2 regions of the Mycobacterium sp. SMC-4 genome follow, and region 2 is predicted to be linked to the other one. Evidence: riboswitches for the same ligand, from Rfam matches in the RefSeq annotation. Region 2 holds a riboswitch; the other holds the start of a gene.
What was found. Region 2 has a riboswitch for S-adenosylmethionine ahead of KXD98_RS03735 (hypothetical protein). Riboswitches for the same ligand answer to the same signal wherever they lie in the genome.
Positions count from the first base shown of each region.

Region 1: linked by a shared signal. The riboswitch ahead of KXD98_RS05845 (bifunctional o-acetylhomoserine/o-acetylserine sulfhydrylase) and the one ahead of KXD98_RS03735 (hypothetical protein) in region 2 are both predicted to bind S-adenosylmethionine.

Region 1 covers NZ_CP079869.1:1,217,904-1,236,447, forward strand. The annotation lists gene KXD98_RS05810 (TetR/AcrR family transcriptional regulator) at 1-465, shown strand, start outside; gene KXD98_RS05815 (NADH:flavin oxidoreductase) at 449-1,645, opposite strand; gene KXD98_RS05820 (bifunctional methylenetetrahydrofolate dehydrogenase/methenyltetrahydrofolate cyclohydrolase) at 1,684-2,541, shown strand; gene KXD98_RS05825 (DUF3017 domain-containing protein) at 2,538-2,831, shown strand; gene erm (23S ribosomal RNA methyltransferase Erm) at 3,067-3,843, shown strand; gene KXD98_RS05835 (class I SAM-dependent methyltransferase) at 3,900-4,622, opposite strand; gene KXD98_RS05840 (homoserine O-acetyltransferase) at 4,619-5,749, opposite strand; gene KXD98_RS05845 (bifunctional o-acetylhomoserine/o-acetylserine sulfhydrylase) at 5,760-7,097, opposite strand; SAM riboswitch class IV at 7,139-7,258, opposite strand; gene KXD98_RS05850 (alpha/beta fold hydrolase) at 7,331-8,164, opposite strand; gene KXD98_RS05855 (exodeoxyribonuclease III) at 8,239-9,039, shown strand; gene trpS (tryptophan--tRNA ligase) at 9,124-10,152, shown strand; gene yhjD (inner membrane protein YhjD) at 10,172-11,245, shown strand; gene KXD98_RS05870 (D-alanyl-D-alanine carboxypeptidase family protein) at 11,220-12,434, opposite strand; gene KXD98_RS05875 (metallophosphoesterase) at 12,555-13,721, shown strand; gene KXD98_RS05880 (hypothetical protein) at 13,882-14,043, shown strand; gene KXD98_RS05885 (aspartate aminotransferase family protein) at 14,047-15,435, opposite strand; gene KXD98_RS05890 (Lrp/AsnC family transcriptional regulator) at 15,432-15,953, opposite strand; gene KXD98_RS05895 (gamma-aminobutyraldehyde dehydrogenase) at 16,077-17,552, shown strand; gene KXD98_RS05900 (universal stress protein) at 17,642-18,502, opposite strand; gene KXD98_RS05905 (APC family permease) at 18,516-18,544, opposite strand, start outside.
Region 2 covers NZ_CP079869.1:779,018-783,001, forward strand. The annotation lists gene KXD98_RS03730 (metallophosphoesterase) at 116-1,126, shown strand; gene KXD98_RS03735 (hypothetical protein) at 1,484-1,867, opposite strand; SAM riboswitch class IV at 1,899-2,011, opposite strand; gene KXD98_RS03740 (hypothetical protein) at 2,049-2,333, opposite strand; gene KXD98_RS03745 (hypothetical protein) at 2,594-2,854, opposite strand; gene KXD98_RS03750 (hypothetical protein) at 2,847-3,984, opposite strand, start outside.

The DNA of each region.
Region 1 (18,544 bases), 450 kb from region 2:
GCCCGGCTGTGTGGAGCGCCCAGTGGTTCGGTGTATCACCGGTTCCCGTCGCGTGCGGCGCTGTGCGGTGAATTGTGGCTGCGCACCGAGGAGCGCTTTCACGCCGCACTGGCCGCTGTGCTGGCCGAACCCGGGGATCCGCAGCAGCGCTGCGTGGCCGGCGCGCACCAGGTGCTTGCGTGGTGTCGGCGGCACCCGGCCGAGGCCCAGGTGCTTCTGACAGGTCCGGGTCCGCTCGGGCTCAGCGAGTGGCCCGATCCGCTGAGCAACCGGCGGAAACGCTTGCAGCGCAGGCAGCGTAAAGCCTTCGCCGAACTGTCCGACGACGTCACCCGGGTCGGCGCCGCGCTGATCGACGTGCCGTTGGCGATGGTGCGTCGTCAGCAGCGCAGCCGTCAGACCGTGCCGGCCGGTGCCGAGGAGATCGTGGAGGACTGCGCCCGGGCGCTCATCGCCCCGAGCTGACCGGAGACGGCGAGCCGGTGCGCACGCAGTAGGTGTGGCTGTAGATGGTCGGCATGCACAGGTTGCAGTGATCGCAGATCGACTGCACGGCGCTGTCGGCCTTGATCCGGTTGAGCAGGTCGGGCTCGGCGAGCAGTGCGCGACCCATCGCGACGAAATCGAATCCCTCGGCCATCGCTTTGTCCATGGTCTGACGGTTGGTGATGCCGCCGAGCAGGATCAGCGGCATCGTCAGCTCGTCACGGAATTTCTTGGCGTCGCGCATCAGGTATGCCTCGTGATACGGGTACTCGCGCATGAACTTCTTGCCGGTCATCCGGATTCCCCAGGACAGCGGCGGCTTGAAGGCCTTGGAGAACTCCCGGACCGGCGCTCCGCCGCGGAACAGGAACATCGGGTTGAGCAGCGAGCTACCGGCGGTCAGTTCCAGGGCGTCGAGCCCACCGTCGTCCTCCAGCCATTTGGCGGTCTGCAGGGACTCCTCGACCGAGATGCCACCGCGCACCCCGTCGGACATGTTCATCTTGGCGGTGACCGCGATCCGATCGCCGACGGCGCGGCGCACCGCGCGCACAACGCCGCGGGCCACCTTGGCGCGGTTCTCCAGCGAGCCACCGAACTCGTCGGTGCGCCGATTGATCAGCGGCGACAGAAACGAGCTGGCCAGATAATTGTGGCCGAGGTGGATCTCGACGGCGTCGAAGCCCGATTCGATGGCCAGCCGGGCGGCATTGGCGTGTTGCTCGGTCACCTCGTCGATGTCGGCGCGGGTGGCCTTGCGGGCGAAACGCATCGACAGCGGATTGAAGAACCGGACCGGCGCCAGCGCGGGAGCCTTGTTGGTGCGGGCATTGGCCACCGGGCCGGCATGCCCGATCTGAGCGCTGATCGCCGCGCCCTCGTTGTGGATCGCCTCGGTGAGCCGACGCAATCCCGGCACCGCCTCGGGGCGCATCCAGATCTGCCAGCCGTCGGTGCGCCCCCCGGGGGCGACCGCGCAGTAGGCCACCGTCGTCATCCCGACCCCGCCCGCGGCGGGTAGCCGGTGGTAGGTGATCAGGTCCTCGGTGACCAGCGCGTCGGGGCTGGAAGCCTCGAACGTCGCCGCTTTGATGATTCTGTTGCGCAGCGTCAACGGCCCGAGCTTGGCCGGTGCGAACACGTCGTGCGGGGCTGCCATAACAGGAGCTTGCCATGCGCCCTGTCAGAATGAACGCCGTGGGTGCAATCACTTTGGACGGTAAGGCCACGCGGGACGAAATCTTTGTCGACCTCAAGCAGCGCGTCGCGCGACTCGCCGAGGCTGGGTACACGCCCGGCCTGGGCACGGTGCTGGTCGGTGATGACCCGGGGTCGCAGGCCTACGTGCGGGGTAAGCACTCCGACTGCGCCAAGGTCGGCATCAACTCGATCCGCCGTGACCTGCCCGCCGACATCAGCCAGGCCGAGCTCGAGGCCACCCTCGACGAGCTCAACGCCAACCCGGAGTGCACCGGATACATCGTGCAGCTGCCGTTGCCCAAGCAGCTGGATGAGAACGCCGCGCTGGAGCGGGTCGATCCGGGCAAGGACGCCGACGGTCTGCACCCGACCAATCTGGGCCGGCTGGTGCTCAATGAGCCCGCGCCGCTGCCCTGCACGCCGCGCGGGATCGTGCACCTGCTGCGCCGCTTTCAGGTGGAGATCGCCGGCGCGCACGTGGTGGTCATCGGTCGTGGCGTCACGGTAGGCCGGCCGCTCGGGCTGTTGCTGACCCGTCGCTCGGAGAACGCCACGGTGACCCTGTGCCACACAGCGACTCGCCATCTGCCACAGATCACCCGGGAGGCCGACATCATCATCGCCGCGGCGGGGGTGCCGCACATGGTGACCGCCGAGATGGTGCGTCCAGGGGCGGCCGTCGTCGACGTCGGGGTCAGCCGCGACGAGGCGGGCAAGCTCGTCGGTGACGTGGCACCCGAGGTGTGGGAGGTCGCCGGCCATGTGTCGCCCAACCCGGGCGGGGTCGGTCCGCTGACGAGGGCCTTCCTGCTGACCAACGTGGTCGAGCGCGCCGAGGTGCTGGCCGGGTTGTGACCGCCAGGGAGTTCGTTCGCAAGGTGTTCGCCGGGCAATGGCCGATCCTGGTCGTCGCGCTGTTCCTGGTGGCCGCGTTCGTGCTGGTGGCGGCGGGCTTCTGGCGGCGCGGTGCGTTGGTCATGGCGGTCGGGGTCGCGGTGGCCGCAGGGCTGCGGCTGACGCTGTCCGACGAGCGGGCCGGGCTGCTGGCGGTGCGCACCAAGACCATCGACTTCCTCACCACAGCGTTGGTCAGCGCGGCGATGCTCTACATCGCGTGGACGATCGACCCGCTCGGCACCAGCTGAGGTCACCCCCTCGCGAAAGTGACACCAGCGTCGTGAAACTCGCGCGATCACGACCACCAGAGCACTCTCGCGCAAAACTCGGTCGACTCGCGGCCGACCATCTGACACGCTGGCCGCGTGGAGGACACCAATATCGCAGTGATCCGGATCCGTCGCAGCTAGCGGCGGACCGTCTCCTTCGTCAGCGCTCCGCCGCGCCGATCGTCCATTCCAGCCGATCCCGCGGAGCTTGTTCATGCCCACCTACAGTGGCGGCCGTCATGAGCACGGCCAGAACTTCCTCATCGACCCCGCGATCAGGGACCGTATCGTCGGCCTGGTCGCCGCCACGTCCGGTCCCATCGTCGAGATCGGTCCCGGTCGCGGTGCGCTCACCTTCGAACTGCAGCACCTCGGCCGTCCGTTGACCGCGGTCGAGATCGATGCCCGGCATGCCCGCTGGTTGCGCTCGCGGGCCAAGCCTTCGACGGCGATCGTCGAGGCCGACTTCCTGCGTTGGCGGCTACCGGCCCATCCTCACGTCGTGGTCGGCAACCTGCCCTTCCACCTGACGACCGCGGTGCTGCGTCGGCTGCTGCATGCGTCGCAGTGGACGCAGTCGATGCTGCTGGTGCAGTGGGAGGTGGCACGCCGGCGAGCCGCAGTCGGTGGGGCCACGATGATGACTGCCCAGTGGTGGCCGTGGATCGAGTTCGGTCTCGAATGCCGGGTTCCCGCCGATGCGTTCCGGCCGCGCCCCACCGTCGACGGCGGGCTCATGGTGATGACACGCCGTGTCGAGCCGCTGGTGGCGCGCCCGGACCGCGGCCGCTATCAGGCTTTCGTGCACGCGGTCTTCACCGGCAGGGGGCGTGATCTGGCCGCGGTGCTGTCGGGTGTGTGTGATCGCCGGACCCGTCGCGCGGTCACGGGCTGGGTGCACCGGCATGGGCTGCAGGGCGCACGGCCGAGAGATCTCACTGCCGCGCAGTGGACGCAACTCTTCGAGTTGGCGGGCCCCTCGCGAAAGTGACACCAGCGTCGTGAAACTCGCGCGATCACGACCGCCAGAGCACTCTCGCGGCGGGCTCAGCCCAGCGTCGCGCGGATACACACCGTGACGTAGGGCAGCGCCAGTCCGGTGCCGTTGGCCAGCGCCGGATGGGTCGCCAGCAGCTCGCGCACCTGTTCCAGCGTGCGGGTGCGCACCTGTTCGGGCGAGGTGATGCAGTAACTGCGCGACGCGACCAGGTCGATCAGCGCTTGCGGGGTCAGGTAGTTCGTCCACTCCACCTGGTGGCGCGCGATGTCGGCAAACGGGGCGGGGAGATCGGCGCTCTGGCTGAACGGGTCGACCTCGTGGCCGATGATGCGTCCCAGCTCCTTGACCCAGCCCAGCCGTTCGTCACGGTTGTTCCACACCAGACCGAGCCGACCCCCAGGCCGCAGGACCCGCATGACCTCCTTGGCGGCGCGCTGCGGGTCGAACCAGTGCCAGGCCTGGGCGACCAGCACCGCGTCAACGCTGGCGTCGGGCAGCGGGATCTCCTCGGCCGTGCCCAGTAGTGCCGGGGTGTCGGGCAGCGACGAGCTCAGCACCTCCAGCATTTCCGGGATGGGGTCGACAGCCACCACGTCGAGGCCGCGCTCGACCAGCCGGGTGGTCAGCTTGCCGGTCCCGGCGCCGAGGTCGAGCACGTCGCGCGCACCCTCGGACAACAGCCAGTCGATCGCCTCCGGAGGGTAGGACGGCCGGCCCCGCTCGTAAGCCGCGGCCTGGGCGCCGAACGACAACGACCGCTGCTCGGTCACCGGTCTGCCAGCTCCAGCGTGCGACGGATCAGCTTGCCCACGGCGTCGGTCTCGAGCAGAAACCCGTCATGGCCGAACTCCGAGTCGACCACGTCCAGGCCGTCGCACCCGGGCAGCAGTTCGGCCAGTTCGGCCTGCAACCGCAGCGGGTAGAGCCGGTCGGAGGTGATGCCGCCGACGACGGTCGGGACCGGGCAGCCGCCCAAAGCCTTGGCCACACCACCGCGACCCCGGCCCACGTCGTGACTCGACAGTGCATCGGTCAGCGCGACATAGGTTCCGGCATCGAAGCGCTGCAACAACTTTCGCCCCTGATGCTCCAAGTAGCTCTGCACCGCGTAGCGACCGCCCGCGCCGGGGTCCTCACCGGTCTGGGCGTCGTTGGCGAAGCGTTCGTCGAGCTCGGCCTCACCCCGATAGGTCAGGTGGGCGAACCGCCGGGCGATCTGCAGCCCGAGTTCGGGTGCGCGCCCGGTGCCGTGGTAGTCCCCGCCCAGCCAGTTCGGATCGGCAGTGATCGCGGCGATCTGCGTGCTCTGCGTACCGATCTGGTCGGCGGTGGCGCGGGCACCGACTGCGAGTACCAGTGCCGCGCGTACGTCTTGCGGATGGCTGACGATCCACTCCAGCGCACGGGCGCCCCCCATCGACCCGCCGATCACCGCGGCCACCTCGGTGATTCCCAGCCGCTGCAGGGTGGCCACATCGGCGGCGACCTGGTCGCGGATCGACGTCACGGGAAACCTTGACCCCCAGGGCTTTCCGTCGGGCGCCGGCGAGCTCGGACCGGTCGACCCGCGGCAGCCGCCGAGCACATTGGTCGAGATCGCACACCAGCGGTCGGTGTCGATCGGCGCGCCGGGGCCGGCAACTCCATCCCACCAGCCGGGGGTCGGATGGTCCGGTCCGGCGGGTCCGGTGATGTGCGAGTCGCCGGTCAGCGCGTGCAGCACCATCACGACGTTGTCCCGGTTGGCCGAAAGCTTGCCCCAACGCTGCACCGCGATCGACACGTCTTCGAGGACGGCGCCGTTCTCCAGGGTCAGTCTGCCGATGTCGACGACGCCGATCTCGCCCTCGGGGGGAAGGGTCGCGCGGTCGTCGGTAGCCACATCCACGATAGTCACGTCACTGACCTCAGAAGGACGCCACGGTGTTCGGGTCGGTGGCGGCGCCGCTGCTGAAAGGTTTGGCCGCGGCGAAGCCCTGCTCGAGGTCGGTGATGATGTCCTCGATCCCCTCGATGCCGACCGCCAGGCGAACCAGTCCCGGCGTGACCCCGGTGGACAGTTGCTCCTCCGGCGACAGTTGGGCGTGGGTGGTGGATGCTGGGTGGATCACCAGCGACCGGACGTCACCGATGTTGGCCACGTGACTGTGCAGGGTCAGCGCGTTGACAAACGCCTTGCCCGCCTCCACGCCGCCGGCCAGCTCGAACGCCAGCACCGCTCCGGTTCCCTTGGGCGCCAACTTCTTTCCCAGGTCATGCCACGGCGAGGACGGCAACCCGGCATAGTTCACCGACAGCACGTCGGGGTGGTCTTCGAGGTAGCCGGCCACCCGTTCGGCGTTGGCCACATGGCGTTCCATGCGCAGGCTCAGCGTCTCCAGGCCCTGGGCGATCAGGAACGCGTTGAACGGTGAGGCGGCCGATCCGAGATCCCGTAACAATTGCACGCGCGCCTTGAGCGCGAACGCCGGCGGCCCGAGTTCGGCGAACACCACGCCGTGGTAGCTGGGATCGGGTTCGGTGAACCCAGGGAAACGGCCGTTGGTCCAGTCGAAGGTGCCGCCGTCGACGATCACCCCGGCGATCGCCGAACCGTGGCCACCCAGGTACTTGGTGGCCGAGTGCACGACGATGTCGGCGCCGTGGCTCAGGGGCTGGATCAGATACGGCGTGGCGATGGTGTTGTCGACGATCAGCGGGACACCGACGTCGTGAGCCACTCCCGCGACCGAGGGAATGTCGAGCACGTCTATCTGCGGGTTGGAGATGGTCTCGGCGAAGAACGCCTTGGTGTTGGGTTGCACTGCAGCCCGCCAGGAATCGGGGTCATCGGGGTTGTCGACGAAGCTGACCTCGATGCCGAGTTTGGGCAGCGAGTAGTGGAACAGGTTGTAGGTGCCGCCGTACAACCTCGGGGAGGACACGATGTGATCACCGGCTTGGGCCAGGTTCAGGATCGCGAACGTCTCGGCGGCCTGCCCGGAGGCCAGGAACAGTGCGGCCACTCCACCCTCCAGCGCCGCGATGCGCTGCTCGACCACGTCGGTGGTGGGGTTCATGATCCGGGTGTAGATGTTGCCCGGCTCGGCCAGGCCGAACAGTGCCGCCGCATGGTCGGTGTCGCGGAAGACGTAGCTGGTGGTCTGGTAGATCGGCAGTGCCCGCGCGTTGGTGGCGGCGTCGGGGGTCTGGCCGGCGTGGACCTGCTTGGTCTCGAACGCCCACTGCGCTTCGGGTTGGGTCATCGCTGTCGCTCCTCCATGAAACTGGGGCCCGTTTCACGGCGGACCCGCGCTTGCCTTATAGCCAGGTGCGGCTACTCAACCTGGTCATCACCCGGGGCACCCCACCGCGGTTGGAGGGTTGCCGGCCAGCGAGCCGGGGCTTGACGCTGGCGCTCATGACCGAAACGAAGGTTATCGCACGACCCGCGAAAACTGCCAGCGGGTTGTCGTCGCCGCAGGTGGGAGGCGCGCGCTCAGCTACCGGTGGCGGTGCTCGGCGCGGTGTGCTCGTCGACGAATGACGCGATCAGATCGGTGATCACGCGGGGGGCTTCGAGCATCGGGATGTGGCCGACGCCGTCGAGTTTGACCATCTTGGTGTCCTCGGGCATGTGCTGCAGGAAGTAGCGGTGCCCGCGCGGCGCCGGGAACACTCGATCCTTCTCGCACGTCACCAACTGGGTGGGCGCGCCGAGGCTGGCCAGCTCCAGCAGGCCGGGCAGGCGCAGCGTCTTGACCAGCAATTGCAGGTAGGCGCTGCAGTGCGTGGCGTCGAGGATGAGATCGCGCAGGTCGGCGTCATCGGGCCCGTCGGCGGGTCCGCTGACTGCCAGTGTCGCCAGCCGGCGCGCGCCGGGCAGCTTCAGGATGCGCGGGCCGAGCAGACGCGCGGCGATCAGCGCGGGACCGCCCAGGATGAACTTCAGCACGGTCTCGTACTTGGTCACCGAATGCTGCGACCAGCCGCCGGCCGGACCGATCGCGGTGACGGTGCGGGCCCGGCCGCGCCGCTCCAACTCGAAGCCGACCCAGCCGCCCAGCGAGTTACCCACGATGTGGGCGGTCTTCCAGCCCAGCTCGTCCATCCGCTGCTCGACATCGTCGACCAGAGCGTGGGTGTCGAGCAGCCAGGTGTGCGACTTTCTGCCGCCGTGGTGTCCGACCATGGTGGGTGCGTAGACCTCGAACCGGCCCGTCTCGGCCAGTTGCCCGGCCACGGTGCGCCAGACGTTCTGGGAGCACAGAAACGGATGCAGCAGCAGGATCGGTTCGCCGGAACCCAGGTGGATCGGCTCGCGTTGTGCCATGCGCCCGACATTAAGGTGATACCGGCGGTACCGCAAGAATCCGGTGTTCTAGGGTCGGGCCCGTGACACGTCCCATCACGGTGAGCACCATCAACGTCAACGGGGTCCGCGCTGCGGTCAAGCAGCGCTCACAGGACAACCTCGGTCTACTGGCCTGGCTGGCCGAGACGGTGGCCGACGTGGTGTGCCTGCAGGAAACCCGCGCCGACGACGAGCAGCTGGCCGACGCGTTGGCCCCGGCGCTGGCCGACGGATGGCACGTGGCTTCGGCGCCGCCGCACATCAAGGGCCGCAACGGCGTTGCGGTGCTGTCGCGCACCTCGTTCGATGCGATCCGAATCGGTTGTGGTGACGAGGAATTCGCACTGCACGGCCGTTATCTGGAGGTGGACACCGCCGGTGTCACGGTGGGCAGCGTCTATGTCCCCACCGGGGAGGCTGACACCGACCGGCAGGTTGAAAAGCAGCGGTTCATGGCTGCGCTGGGCGCCCGGATGGCCGAGCTGATGGGGTCGGGACGCGAGGCTGTGCTGTGCGGGGACTGGAACATCGCCCACACCGAGAACGACATCAAGAACTGGCGCGGCAACGTCAAGAAGTCCGGCTTTCTGCCCCAGGAGCGCCAGTGGGTGACCGACCTCCTGGCCGGCGGCTGGGTCGACGTGGTGCGCCGGGCCCACCCCGACGTGCCCGGCCCCTATGCGTGGTGGTCGTGGCGCGGCAAGGCGTTCGACAACGACGCCGGCTGGCGCATCGACTACCAGCTGGCCACTCCGGGTCTGGCGCAGCGGATGATCACCGCGCGAACCGAGCGACCGAAGGCCTATGCGCTGCGCTGGTCGGATCACTGCCCGGTGACCGTCCACTACGCGTGATTTCGGCGCGCTTTACGACGCTCAGCGGCGTCGACCGCGCCGAAATCACCCGGAAGCGGGGGTTCTGAGAAGATGGGCGGCACCATGAGCAGCACAGCCAAGCCCGTCGTGTTCTCCGGCGCCCAGCCCACCTCCGACTCCCTGCATCTGGGCAACGCACTGGGCGCAGTGGCCCAGTGGGTGCAACTGCAGGCTGACAATGACGCCTACTTCTGCGTCGTCGACCTGCACGCGATCACCATCGCCCAGGACCCCGAGACCTTGCGGCGCCGCACCCTGGCCACCGCCGCGCAGTACCTTGCGCTGGGGGTGGACCCGGCACGCGCCACCATCTTCGTGCAGAGCCATGTACCCGCTCATGCCGAATTGGCCTGGGTGCTCGGCTGTTTCACCGGTTTCGGACAGGCGTCTCGGATGACGCAGTTCAAGGACAAGTCACAGAAGCAGGGCGCCGAGTCGACGACCGTCGGGTTGTTCACCTACCCGGTGCTGATGGCCGCCGACGTGCTGCTCTACGACACCGAGCTGGTGCCGGTCGGTGAGGATCAGCGTCAGCATCTGGAGTTGGCCCGTGACGTGGCCCAGCGCGTCAACGCGCGATTCCCCGATACGTTTGTCGTGCCGGAGGCGATGATCCCGAAGGCGACCGCCAAGATCTACGACCTGGCCGATCCGACGGCCAAGATGAGCAAATCGGCGGCCACCGACGCCGGGCTGATCAGCCTGCTCGACGACCCGGCCAAGACAGCCAAGAAGATTCGCTCGGCGGTCACCGACAGCGAGCGCGAGATCCGGTTCGACCCCGACGCCAAACCCGGCGTGTCGAACCTGTTGACCATTCAGTCCGCGGTGACCGGAGTCGATGTCGGGACCCTGGTCGAGGGCTACGCCGGCCGCGGCTACGGAGACCTGAAGAAGGAGACCGCCGAGGCGGTGGTCGAGTTCGTCACTCCGATCAAGACCCGCGTCGACGAGTTGCTCAGCGACCCGGCCGAACTGCAGAGCGTGCTGGCCAGCGGCGCGCAGCGGGCGCGTGAGGTGTCTGGACAGACGCTGCAGAGGGTATATGACCGGCTAGGTTTATTAGCGCCGCGGTCGCGCGTGGCCGACTGACCAGGAGCGAAGGGGACGGATGACTGAATCGGAGCGTCCGTCCGAGACCGTCGAGAACCCGGGCCTGATGGACCGCCTGCGCGCACGGATGCCCTGGTTCGATCACGTGATGCGGGCGCAGGGCCGGTACAACGAGGCCAAGGGCGACTTCTACGCCGCCGGTATCACCTACTTCACCATCTTCGCGCTGTTCCCGCTGTTGATGGTCGGGTTCGCGATCGGCGGTTTCGTGTTGGCCAGCCAGCCCGAGCTGCTGATGAGCCTGCAGGACCGCATCCGCTCGGCGGTCGGCGGTGACATGGGTCAGCAGCTGGCCGAACTGATGGAGTCGGCGATCGACTCGCGCACCTCGGTCGGCATCATCGGTCTGGCCGCCGCAGCGTGGGCCGGGCTGGGGTGGATGGCCAACCTGCGCGAGGCGCTCAGCCAGATGTGGGGCCTGTATCGCAACGAGCTCCCCGGGTTCCTGCGTACCAAGGTCTCCGACCTGTTGGCGCTGCTGTCGGTGTTCGCTGCACTCGTGGTGACGGTGTCGCTGACCGCGCTGGGCAACATGTCGGTGATGCGAAACGTGTTGGGCTGGTTCGGTCTTACCGACGCGCCAGGGCTATCGCTGGGGCTGCGCATCGCGTCCATCGGGGTGTCGGTGCTGGTGTCATGGCTGTTGTTCACCTTCCTGATCGCCCGCCTGCCGCGGGAATCGGTGAGCTTTCGCAGCAGCGTGCGTGCGGGTCTGATCGCCGCTGTCGGGTTCGAGATCTTCAAACTGGTGGCCGCGATCTACCTGCGCTCGGTGGTCACCGGCCCGGCGGGGGCGACGTTCGGCCCGGTCCTGGGTCTGATGGTGTTCGCCTACATCACCGCGCGGTTGGTACTCTTCGCCACCGCCTGGGCGGCGACGATGCCCGAGAACGTGCAGGAGGCACCGGTCCCCGCGCCGGGCCCGGCGGTGATCCGCAATCGCATCATCACCCGTCCCGGTCTGGCGCCGTGGCAGGCGGCCGCGGCTGCGTTGGCCGGCGCGGTGGGCGCGTTGAGTTGGTCGCGTCTTCGCCGGCGCGGCGCTGTCAGCCGCGCTGAGGACGGCGGTTGAGCGCCCGGGCACCCATGATCAGACTGAACACCACCACCGTGCCGATGACCCCGACGCCCACTCGTACCGGCATCGCGTCCACATCGGTGAGTACGGCGTTGGCTTTGGTGGTGGTGGCTGCGGCCGGGTCTTGCCGGAGGCCGCCCAGCGATGGATCGGGGTCGACGAGCGTGCCCACCGAGGTGCCCGGAGGTGTCGCGAAGCCGTAGTCGAGCAGTCGTGCGGCCTGCTCCCACGGGGCAATGGGCTGACGACTGCCGCGCAGCAGCACCGCGACCAGTCGGCGACCGTCGCGTTCGGCGGCGCCGACAAAGGTCTGACCTGCGTCGTCGGTGAAACCGGTCTTGCCGCCCAACGCCCCGGGGTAATGCTTGAGCAGCCGATTGTCGTTCTCGATCGGATAGGTGCCCTCGCCGCGGCCCGGGAAGGTGAACGACTGGGTGGCGACGATGTCGCTGAACACCGGGTCTTGCCACGCGTACCGGTAGAACAGGCCGACGTCGTAGGCCGAGGTGCTCATGCCCGGTCCGTCCAGGCCCGACGGCGTCGCGACCCGAGTGTCGCGCGCGCCCAGCTTGTTGGCCAGTCCGTTGAGCTTGTTCAGCGCGGCCTCCATGCCGCCCATCTGGCGGGCCAGCGCGAAGGCCGCATCGTTGCCGGAGTACATCAGCAGGCCGTGCAGCAGGTCGTTGATCGAGTAGAAGCCGCCTTCGCCGACGCCGACCTTGGTGCCTTCCTGCGCGGCGTCCTCGGCGGTGCCGGGCACCACCTTGTGCAGCGGCAGATCACGGATGGCCTGCATCGCGGTGAGGACTTTGATGACGCTGGCCGGCCGGTGTCTGCCGTGCGGGTCGCGGGCGGCGATGACCTCACCGCTGTCGATGTCGGCGACCAGCCAGGCTTCGGCGGAGACGTCACCGGGGACCGGCGGGGTGTCCGGTGCGGTGATCACTCCGCAGCCGGCCAGCGCGTCGCCGCCCATCGGCTGGGCCGGCACCGGCAGGGGCCCCGGTGTCGGGTCGCCGGGCTTGGGGACCTCGGACGCGTCGACGGCCGGTGGGGTGGTCTCCCGGTACAGACAGGCGTCGGGGTCCGCACCCGCGACCGGCGCGAGGGTGAGCAGCGCGACGATCATCGGTGCGGTCAGCAGCGCCGCCGCGCGGGTCGCGAACGTCCGGAAAGTGCCCATGGTGTGCGCAGATTAGGCGATTTCGGGGGCCAACCCGGGGAGCCACGCGGCGTCGGCGTCCGTACCGAGATCTCGATGCCGCATAGGCTGTGGGACCACTGTCGATCCGCAAGGGCGTGCATGTTCATTCTGATTCTCGGCTCGATCCTCGGCCTCATGCACGTCTACGTGTGGAAACGCATGGTCAAGGACACGACGCGGCCGGGCCGGGCGCGTTGGTGGTGCTCGCTGGTGCTGGCCGGGCTGCTGGTGCTGCTGGTCGCGGCGCTGTTCGTGCCGCGGGTCTTCGACGTCGCCGAATCGCGCTGGCTGGCCTGGCCCGGCTACCTGTGGTTCGGCGTGGTGGCCTACCTGTTCCTGACGCTGCTCGCGCTGGAGCCGATCCGGTGGGTGCGTGCGTTGTGGCTGCGTCGGCGCCGTCCGGTTGCAGAACCGCCCGACGAATCGGTCACGTTGGATCGCCGGATCTTCTTGTCCCGCGTCGCGGCGGTCGCGGCCGGCACGGCGACCGTGGGTCTGGTAGGTACCGGGCTGGCGAACGCGCTCGGCCCGCCGCAGATATTGCGGGTCCCGGTCCGGCTGCCGCGGCTGGACCCGGCGTTCAACGGGTTCCGCATCGCGGTGGTCGCCGACATCCACCTCGGACCACTGCTCGGGCGCGCGCACACCGAGCGCATCGTGCGGATGGTCAACGAGACCGAACCCGACCTGATCGCGGTGGTCGGCGACGTGGTGGACGGCACGGTCGCCGAACTCGGCCCGGCGGCGGCTCCGCTGCAGGATCTGGTGTCGGGCGAGGGTGCGTTCTTCATCACCGGCAATCACGAGTACTTCGTCGAGGACACCGAGGACTGGCTGCGCGAGCTCGAACGCCTCGGTCTGCAGCCGCTGCGCAACGAACACACCAGGATCCGCCGCGGTGGCGCCGGCTTCGATTTGGCCGGGATCAACGACCTGGCCGGTGCGTCGCGCTCAGATCCCCCCGATCTCGAGCGCGCCCTGCGCGGCGTGGTACCCGACAGCGCGACCGTCCTGCTGGCCCACCAGCCCGTCCAGGTCGGCGAGGCTGCCGAGCGCGGGGTGGATCTGCAGCTCTCCGGGCACACCCACGGCGGGCAGATGTGGCCGTTCCACTACGCCGTGGGCCTGGCCCAACCGGCCCTGGCCGGGCTGTCGACGGTGCGCGACACCCAGCTCTATGTGACCCGCGGCGCCGGGTTCTGGGGGCCGCCGCTGCGGGTGGGTGCTCCGCCGGACATCAGTGTGCTGACCCTGCAGAGCCCCTGACGTTTGCCGCGATGTGACCCGGGGCACTCCTGCGGAGAGGGTGTGAACTTGGGCACTTCTCAGCAACATCACGGCAGTTCCGGCGTCGTTGCACAGGGTTTCACCGCATGCTCAAAGGACAGCAGCCGGCATCCGCCGGTTCCTTCGGAAGGTCGACGAGATGACAACGAAGCACCTCGGCGCAGCCGTCATCGACTTGCAGGCGCACGCGGCCCGGCGGGCATCGCAGCGCCGCTCCCGGTTCGAGGAAGCGATGCGGCGCCACCCGTCCTACCTGGCCCGGGTGGCCACCTCCGGCGACGATTCCGTCGACGCCGGCTGACACCTACATCCGCGCGGAGGCCTCGGTGAGCACGGCGCGCAGCACGTCGTAGATCGCGTCGAACTCCGCCTGCCCGCTGATCAGCGGCGGGGCCAGCTGCACCACCGGATCACCGCGGTCGTCGGCGCGGCAATACAGCCCGGCCTCCCACAGCGCCGGGGTCAGGAAGCCCCGCAGCAGCCGCTCGGACTCCTCGTCGTTGAACGTCTCCTTGGTGGCCTTGTCCTTGACCAGCTCGATGCCGTAGAAGAAGCCCTCCCCGCGCACATCGCCGACGATCGGCAGGTCGTAGAGCTTCTCCAGGGTCGCCCGGAACGCCGGCGCGTTCGCCTTGACGTGGTCGTTGAGCCCTTCGCGTTCGAAGATGTCGAGGTTGGCCAGCGCCACCGCCGCCGACACCGGGTGTCCGCCGAAGGTGTAGCCGTGGCCGAACACCGTGTGTCCGTCGTTGAACGGCTCGAAGAGCCGGTCACTGGCGATCATCGCGCCGATCGGGGAGTAGCCCGAGGTCATGCCCTTGGCGCAGGTGATGATGTCGGGCACGTAGTTGAAATCCTGACACGCGAACATCGACCCGATCCGGCCGTAGGCGCAGATGACCTCGTCGGAGACCATCAGCACGTCGTACTCGTCGCAGATCTCGCGGACCCGCTCGAAGTAGCCCGGCGGCGGCGGGAAACAGCCGCCGGCGTTCTGCACCGGCTCGAGGAAGACTGCGGCGACAGTGTCGGGACCCTCGAACTCGATGGCCTCGGCGATGCGGTCGGCGCAGTATCGTCCGAACACCTTTTCGTCGTGGGCGTAGGCGTCGGGCGCCCGGTAGAAGTTGGTGTTCGGGGCCCGGAAGCCGCCGGGAACCAGCGGCTCGAACGGCGCCTTGAACGCCGGGATGCCGGTGATCGACAGGGCGCCCTGCGGGGTCCCGTGATAGGCGATCGAGCGGGAGACCACCTTGTGCTTGCCGGGCTTGCCGGTCAGCTTGAAGTACTGCTTGGCCAGCTTCCACGCACTTTCGACGGCTTCACCGCCGCCGGTGGTGAAGAAGACCCGGTTGAGGTCGCCGGGCGCGTAGCCGGCCAGCCGCTCGGCCAGTTCGACCGCCGTCGGGGTGGCGTAGGACCACAGCGGGAAGAACGCCAGCTGTTCAGCCTGCTTGGCGGCCGCTTCGGCGAGTTCGCCGCGGCCGTGGCCGACCTGGACGACGAACAACCCGGACAGGCCGTCGATGTACTGACGCCCTTTGTCGTCATAGATGTGCACGCCCTCGCCGCGGGTGATGATCGGCGGGGTGATGCCGGCGCCGTGGCGGGCGAAGTGTCCCCACAGGTGGCGGTTGGCTTTGGCCGACAAGCCCGACATCGCGGTCTCGGAGGTTTCGGAAATGATGGTCATCTAGTGCCCCAATTGTATTGCTGCTTGACAAGTTTCAGGTAAACCAGGGTTTCGGTGGATATCACTCCCGGTAGGGCACGGATCTGGGTGTTCAACAGTTGCAGGAGGTGGTCGTCGTCCTCGCAGACCACTTCGGCGATGGCATCGAAGGATCCGGCCGTCAGCACGACGTAGTCGACGGCGTCGATCCCGGCCAGTTGTTCGGCGATTCTGGTGGTGTCACCGGTGCACTTGATGCCGATCATGGCCTGGCGGGCGAAGCCGAGCTGCATGGGATCGGTGACGGCGACGATCTGCATCACCCCGGCGTCGACCATGCGCTGCACCCGCTGGCGCACAGCGGCCTCGGACAGGCCGACGGCCTTACCGATACCGGCGTAGGAGCGCCGGCCGTCCTGCTGCAGTTTCTCGATGATCGCTTTGGACAGCTCGTCGAGGGGGAACGCGGCACCGGGTCGGGAGGTGTTCACACGGAACGACACCGGGCCGACGGCGTGCGGGACCCCGGGGTTGGCCATGCCAGAGATTGTGCACGGAATCCGTCGTATAGGGCAACTGTCACCATGAAATCGCTTGTACCGCGACGCTGAGGCTGCCGTAATGCGTAGCATTGCCGCCCACTGCCGTTATAGCGTGGGGCCATGGGCATGGCAGGAAGCTGGATCGACGGCGAGCCGGTGACGACCGCCGGCGCAACGCACACGGTGATCAACCCGGCCGATGGACAGGCCGTGGCGGAGTTCGCGCTGGCTCAACCCGCCGACGTGGACCGGGCAGTGGCCTCGGCGCGGGCTGCGCTGCCGGACTGGGCCGGGGCGACGCCGGCGCAGCGCTCAGCCGTGCTGGCGAAGCTGGCCCGGCTGGCCGACGAGGCCACCGAGACGCTGGTGGCCGAGGAGGTCAGCCAGACCGGCAAGCCGGTGCGGCTGGCGACCGAGTTCGACGTGCCGGGCAGCGTCGACAACATCGACTTCTTCGCCGGGGCGGCACGCCATCTGGAGGGCAAGGCGTCCGGTGAGTACTCACCCGATCACACCTCGTCGATCCGCCGCGAGGCTGTCGGGGTCGTCGCGACCATCACCCCGTGGAACTATCCGCTGCAAATGGCGGTGTGGAAAGTGTTGCCTGCGTTGGCTGCCGGGTGCGCCGTGGTGATCAAGCCGGCGGAGATCACCCCGCTGACGACGTTGACGCTGGCACGGCTGGCCACCGAGGCGGGGTTGCCGGCCGGGGTGCTCAACGTGGTGACCGGAGCCGGAGCCGACGTCGGCACCGCGCTGGCCGGTCATGCCGAGGTCGACATGGTGACGTTCACCGGGTCGACGCCGGTGGGGCGCAAGGTGATGACCGCCGCGGCCGCGCACGGGCACCGCACCCAGCTCGAACTCGGCGGCAAGGCGCCGTTCGTGGTGTTCGACGACGCCGACCTCGACGCTGCCATCCAGGGCGCGGTCGCCGGTGCGCTGATCAACACCGGGCAGGACTGCACCGCGGCGACGCGCGCGATCGTCGCTGCTGATCTGTACGACGACTTCGTGGCGGGCGTGGCCGAGCTGTTCTCGAAAATCGTCGTCGGCGATCCGCAGGATCCGGACACCGACCTGGGTCCGCTGATCACCTCAGCGCACCGGTCGAAGGTGGCCGCCATGGTGTCGCGGGCGCCCGGCGAGGGTGGACGCATCGTGACCGGCGGCGTCGCACCGGACGGGCCGGGATCGTTCTACCGGCCGACGTTGATCGCTGATGTGGCGGAATCCTCGGAGGTATGGCGCGACGAGATCTTCGGCCCGGTGCTGACGGTGCGTTCGTTCACCGACGACGACGATGCGCTGCGGCAAGCCAACGACACCGCGTACGGGCTGGCGGCCTCAGCCTGGACCCGCGATGTCTATCGCGCGCAACGGGCCTCGCGCGAGATCCACGCCGGGTGTGTGTGGATCAACGACCACATCCCGATCATCTCCGAGATGCCGCACGGTGGTTTCGGCGCCTCCGGGTTCGGCAAGGATATGAGCCAGTACTCGCTTGAGGAGTACCTGTCGATCAAGCATGTGATGAGCGACATCACCGGCGTAGCTGAGAAAGACTGGCACCGAACAGTATTCGCCAAGCGCTGACGGCCGCGAAAGTGCACTCAGCGTAGCTGAGGCGCCCGCGGCGCTACCGCACAGGCACTTTCGCGACCGCGGACGCGCAACGCAGCGCGTCACTCCGCGCGCGGCACCACGATCACCGGCACGTCCACCCCGGCCAGGATGCGCGCCGCGGTCGAGCCGAGGAAGACCCGGCGCGGCGCGGCGAACCGGCTGGATCCCACGACCAGCAGATCGCCGTCCTCCCAGTTCAGCTTCTTCAGCGCCGATTCCAGCGTCATACCGTCGGCCACCAGCGAGCTGATGTCCGGCGACTCGGGTACCGCGCGGGCAGCCAGCGCCAGGTTCTCCAGCGCGGCCTCGCGCTGCATTGCGCGCACCTCGCGCGCGCTGTCGGCCTCGGCCAGATTCTCCGCCGACACCAGCGACAGCATTCGGATCCGCAACTCGCCGGCCGAGGCCAGTGTGATCGCAAAAGGCAGTGGGTTGTCGTCGCCGGGCCGGGTGGGCACCGCGGCGGTCACTTCCAGGAATCGGTCGTCGGGGTCCTCGGCGTAGCCGCGCGGCGCCAGCGCGACCGGGATCGGCGAGGTGTGCAGCAGCGCGCTGGTCACCGGCCCAATGGTGTGCCGGCCGAAGAAGCCGTCGCGCGCCCCGCCCACGACGATCAGGTCCGACGAGTGCTCCACAGCGAAGTCGATCAGCGCCTGCGCCGACGATTCGGCGACCGTGACCGTCGACCGGGCGTCGACGCCACCGGCCTTCAGCGCCGAAATCGCTTGTGCCACCCATTGTTCGCCGTGTTCGACGAGTATCTGCTGGTACTTCAGCCGCCCGGGGTGGCCGTCGGGCAATTCCTCCCGCACCACCAGCAGCACATCGACCGACGCGTCGAAGGTTTGCGCCAGTGCGGTGGCCAGGGCGACACCGTCGTCGCCGGTCGGAGTCGCCAGGTAGCCCACGGTCAGATGCATGGACTTCTCACTCTCAGTAGGTGTCGGGAACCTTGACTTCGG
Region 2 (3,984 bases):
GAACGTGGGAGCCGCTTCGCCCCACGGTTTGAGGTCGGACATCCCGGCGCCGCACAGCCGATGTCCCACGCAAGAAGCCACGCCTTTGAACGAGGCCAACGACGAAGGGGGACAGATGAGGGCACACCTCGACACCGTGGGCTACGACGTCATCGGCGACGTCCACGGTTGCGCCGACGCGCTGTACGAGCTGCTTGACGCCATGGGCTACCAGCCGACCGGGCGGGGCGGTGCGTACGCGCACCCGGCCCGGACGGCGATCTTCGTCGGCGACCTGATTGACACCGGAGAACAACAGCGGCAAGTCCTCGAGACCGTCAAGGCGATGGTCGACAGTGGCAGCGCGCACATGGTGTTGGGTAACCACGAATTCAATGCGATGGCTTATGCCGCCGAGTGGCCGGCGGGCTCCGGGAGATACCTGCGCCCGCACGACGACCCGACCAACGAATGGTCGGCGAAGAATGAGCGCCAGCACGCGGCGTTCATCGAGCAGCTCAGTACCAGGGAACGAAGCAGCTATCTGAACTGGTTCTGGACGCTTCCGCTGTGGCTCGACCTTGGCGGACTCCGCGTAGTGCACGCCTGCTGGCACGAGGACTCGATCACCTATCTGCAGGGGGAGCTTGGCGGTAGCCGTTTCACCTCGATCGAGCAGCTGGCGCGCGCCTCCGCGCCGGACGCTCCCGCGTACCGAGCGGTAGAGACGCTCCTCAAGGGCCCCGAGATCAGCCTGACCGACCATGGCCTGGCGCCGTATCACGACAGAAGCAAGGACCCACGGGACAAGGCTCGGGTGCAATGGTGGGTCGAAACCGCCAGGACCTTAAGAGAACTGGCTGCGATGACCTCAAAGTTCACCACCGCAGACGGTAACGCGTATCCCGCGCTACCCGACATCGAGGTGTCGGCTGAGCACCGCTCGTATGTGTACACCGACACCGTGCCGGTGATCTACGGCCACTACTGGCGGCAGGGCGCACCGGAACGTCACGAGGACTGGACCGACTACACAGCGTGTGTCGATTTCAGCGCGGTCAGGGGTGGGGCGCTGACCGCCTATCGCTGGTCGGGGGAGGACCGCATCCGACCGGAGAACTACTTCGTCGCCGGACAATCTTCCTAGACCGCCCGCGAACTCTGGACGGGCGGGATGTCGGCGGGGTTGATAACCATCGATCGTGACTGACGGGGGGAGGTAGTTGTGGGCATCACCGGTGCCGGGCGCGGGCCCGGAGTTCGTGACCACCTTTCTTCAGCGACTTGGTGATGTCCACATCAGCGGGCGGCAGCGGGCGAGGCGTACCGCGCTCGGAGCGTCGCAACGGCACGATCGCGGCATGCCCTTGGGATTAGCTCAGCTTCGGCGGTGCCGTTTCATGTGCGAGGTCGCTCCCGCCCAGAAAATGACCCTCTTGCATTTTGGGCACTGCCAGTTGGGGTGTTTCACGTCAGCCACCTGCAGCCTCACTTCGCAACGTGGTCATGAGATAGGGGGCGGTTCAACATTCATACACCCCCGCCGTTGGTCCGGCCGAGCCATGTTGAAGACGCTGCCCGCACTGCCCACTGACGACTCCGCGGGGACCACGAGTAGGTACCAGCGAGGCTTCCACTCCGCACGGCCATCGAAGCGCTCCAAAGCCTTTCGCACCAATTCAGCCTGGTGATTCCACCTTACTAGGGGCTCACCGCCGTCGATATGGATGTGGACGAGGTCGTGGTCGTCGACCGTCGCCGTGGCGGGGATGACCTTGGACGGCTTTCGCATCGAATGGTTGAAGTGGATCCAGTGCACCCGATGGCCCGGCACATACAGTTCGCAGTGCTTGGCCGTGCCGGAAAGGTCCCAGACATGCTCTTTCATCGAAACTCCCACAGCCGGTGCCTCCGGGCTGGAGGCGCTCTTGCCGACAACCGATCGGTGTCCGCCGCTTCGTCATCCGAGCCACCCACGAGCGTGGGGTTGGCGTGCCGTCCAGTCGGAGCTTGCCGACGGCAACTCATGAAGCAGCTTTGATTGTAGCTGCGTAGCTTCGACGCTGCAGCTAGCTCTGATCCCATACTTCAACCAGCAGCCGCTCGTGGCTGTTGCATTGAGCGATCGTCTCGCGGTTGAGATACACATTCCGGACGCCGGGCTCGTTCAACGGGCTGTCCGGCGGTACCGGATCACCGATCAGTGGCAGCACGTCTTCGGCGTACACGCTGAAGGTGGAGGGGTAGCCTCCTTTTGCCAGCTGGACGCCCTTGCGGTTCTTGATGAGTGCGAGAACCCAGTCCACCCCGCTGATGCCAGCATCCCAGCGCGCGAGGATCTTGTCTTTCGACATCGACGGACCCCACGAGTCGCGGTGCACCGTCACTGACCATCCGAGCATGTTGAACCTCCTCACTTAGCGTGCCGTTACGACCCACCTCGTTATCAGTCGCCGGGCGAAGCCAGGGCGCGCTACAGAGAGTCGCCCAAGAGACTCCGGGGTGTGAGTGTCTGGTTGCGACAACATCTGGTTCCGCTGTTCAATTGGCATATTGCCGCCCCATGCCAACGGTGCACCCAGGAGGGCCGGACTTGCCGGCAAGCCGGGGATAGTCAGGGCCATTCGGCGATCCGCGCGGCATTGAACCTGGCGAGTAGACCGCTTACGACAAGACCGTATTCGGTTGGCTCCCAGTCGTCATCCAGGTTGTTGGCCAATTCATCACCGAGGGCGTTCACGATCGCTTCGGCGTCGGACTGCGACACCGCGCTCGTGTGCCGAAGGCGGTGGGCGAGCTCAGGGTTGCGTCGGGCGACGACCTCATTGAGTAGTTCGGACTCAGCATTGGCGAGAAAGCCGAAACCGCTATCCACCAGGTCCTCCTGTTCCGCCGGTGTTGTTGGCCCAGCCGGTGATTACTTTGCCTTGTTCGTTGACCACGGCGGTCGCATTGTCCCCGGTGTATCTGTAGCTGATCCTGCCTCGATCGTCCACAAGGCGCTCGACATCTTGGACAGGACGGTTGAAGGCGTCTTCTAGAGCTTGTTTGTTGACACCGATCCCACCATCCCGTCCGGCCATCTGTTCCTCGGCATGTTTGGTGTAGCCGTTGATCTGTTTCGGAGCTGAGTCGGGAATCTCGACTTTGGGCACCGCAGGCTTGTCTTCCGGCTTGTTCTTCCGCCCCAGATTCTTGATGCGCTGCAGATTCTGCCGCACACCGGCGAGGTCGTGAACGCTCTTGACACCCCTGCTGACATTCTTCGAAATCTTCCACGCCCCGACGGCTTGAGCGATGATGCGGGCGAACTTGGTGACCGAATGTGCCGCCTTGGCGGTCGCCGCAACCGCTCCGGCGCCGAACGACACGAACGACGCGGCGACACCTATTGCTGCGGTGGTGGCCAATTCGACCGCGAGGTCTTCGAGGATGCTCTCCAGGGATGCCCGCAGGTCATCAAGTGCCGCTTGGTAATCCCGGCAGGACCGGGCCAGCTCGGCGCACCCGTCCAGTATCACGGAGGTCGCGCTGCGTAACTCCTCCAGGTCGCGCACGAGGTACTCGACCTCCGGAGATCTGGTGTCGGCAAACGCGCGGGCGGCGACGCCGAGCCCTTCGGCGATAGTCGTCGTCTGGTACACCGTGGCCAGGCGGTCCCAGGCATCGGCGGCCGTGGACACCTTGTCGGTATCGCCGTCCGGCACCGGGACACCGACTTGCTGCATCAGGCCGACATTGTCGAGCAACCCGGTGCCCGGGCCGCCGGCTGAGGGCGGAGCCGCCAGAACTCCGGCCGAGCTGACCGGCTCCGGCGGTTTCACCGGTGGCGCAGCTCCCCGGTCTGGTGTTGCGTTGTGTTCGGCGACGGCATGGTTGTAGCCGGCCTGGATCACCACACCGCCGTAGTTCTCCATCGCCTGCGTCAGGTCGTTGACCGCAGAAAGGATTTCGGCGACGCGCTGGTCATACGATGCGGCCCAGGCGGTACCGGTGTCATCGGTT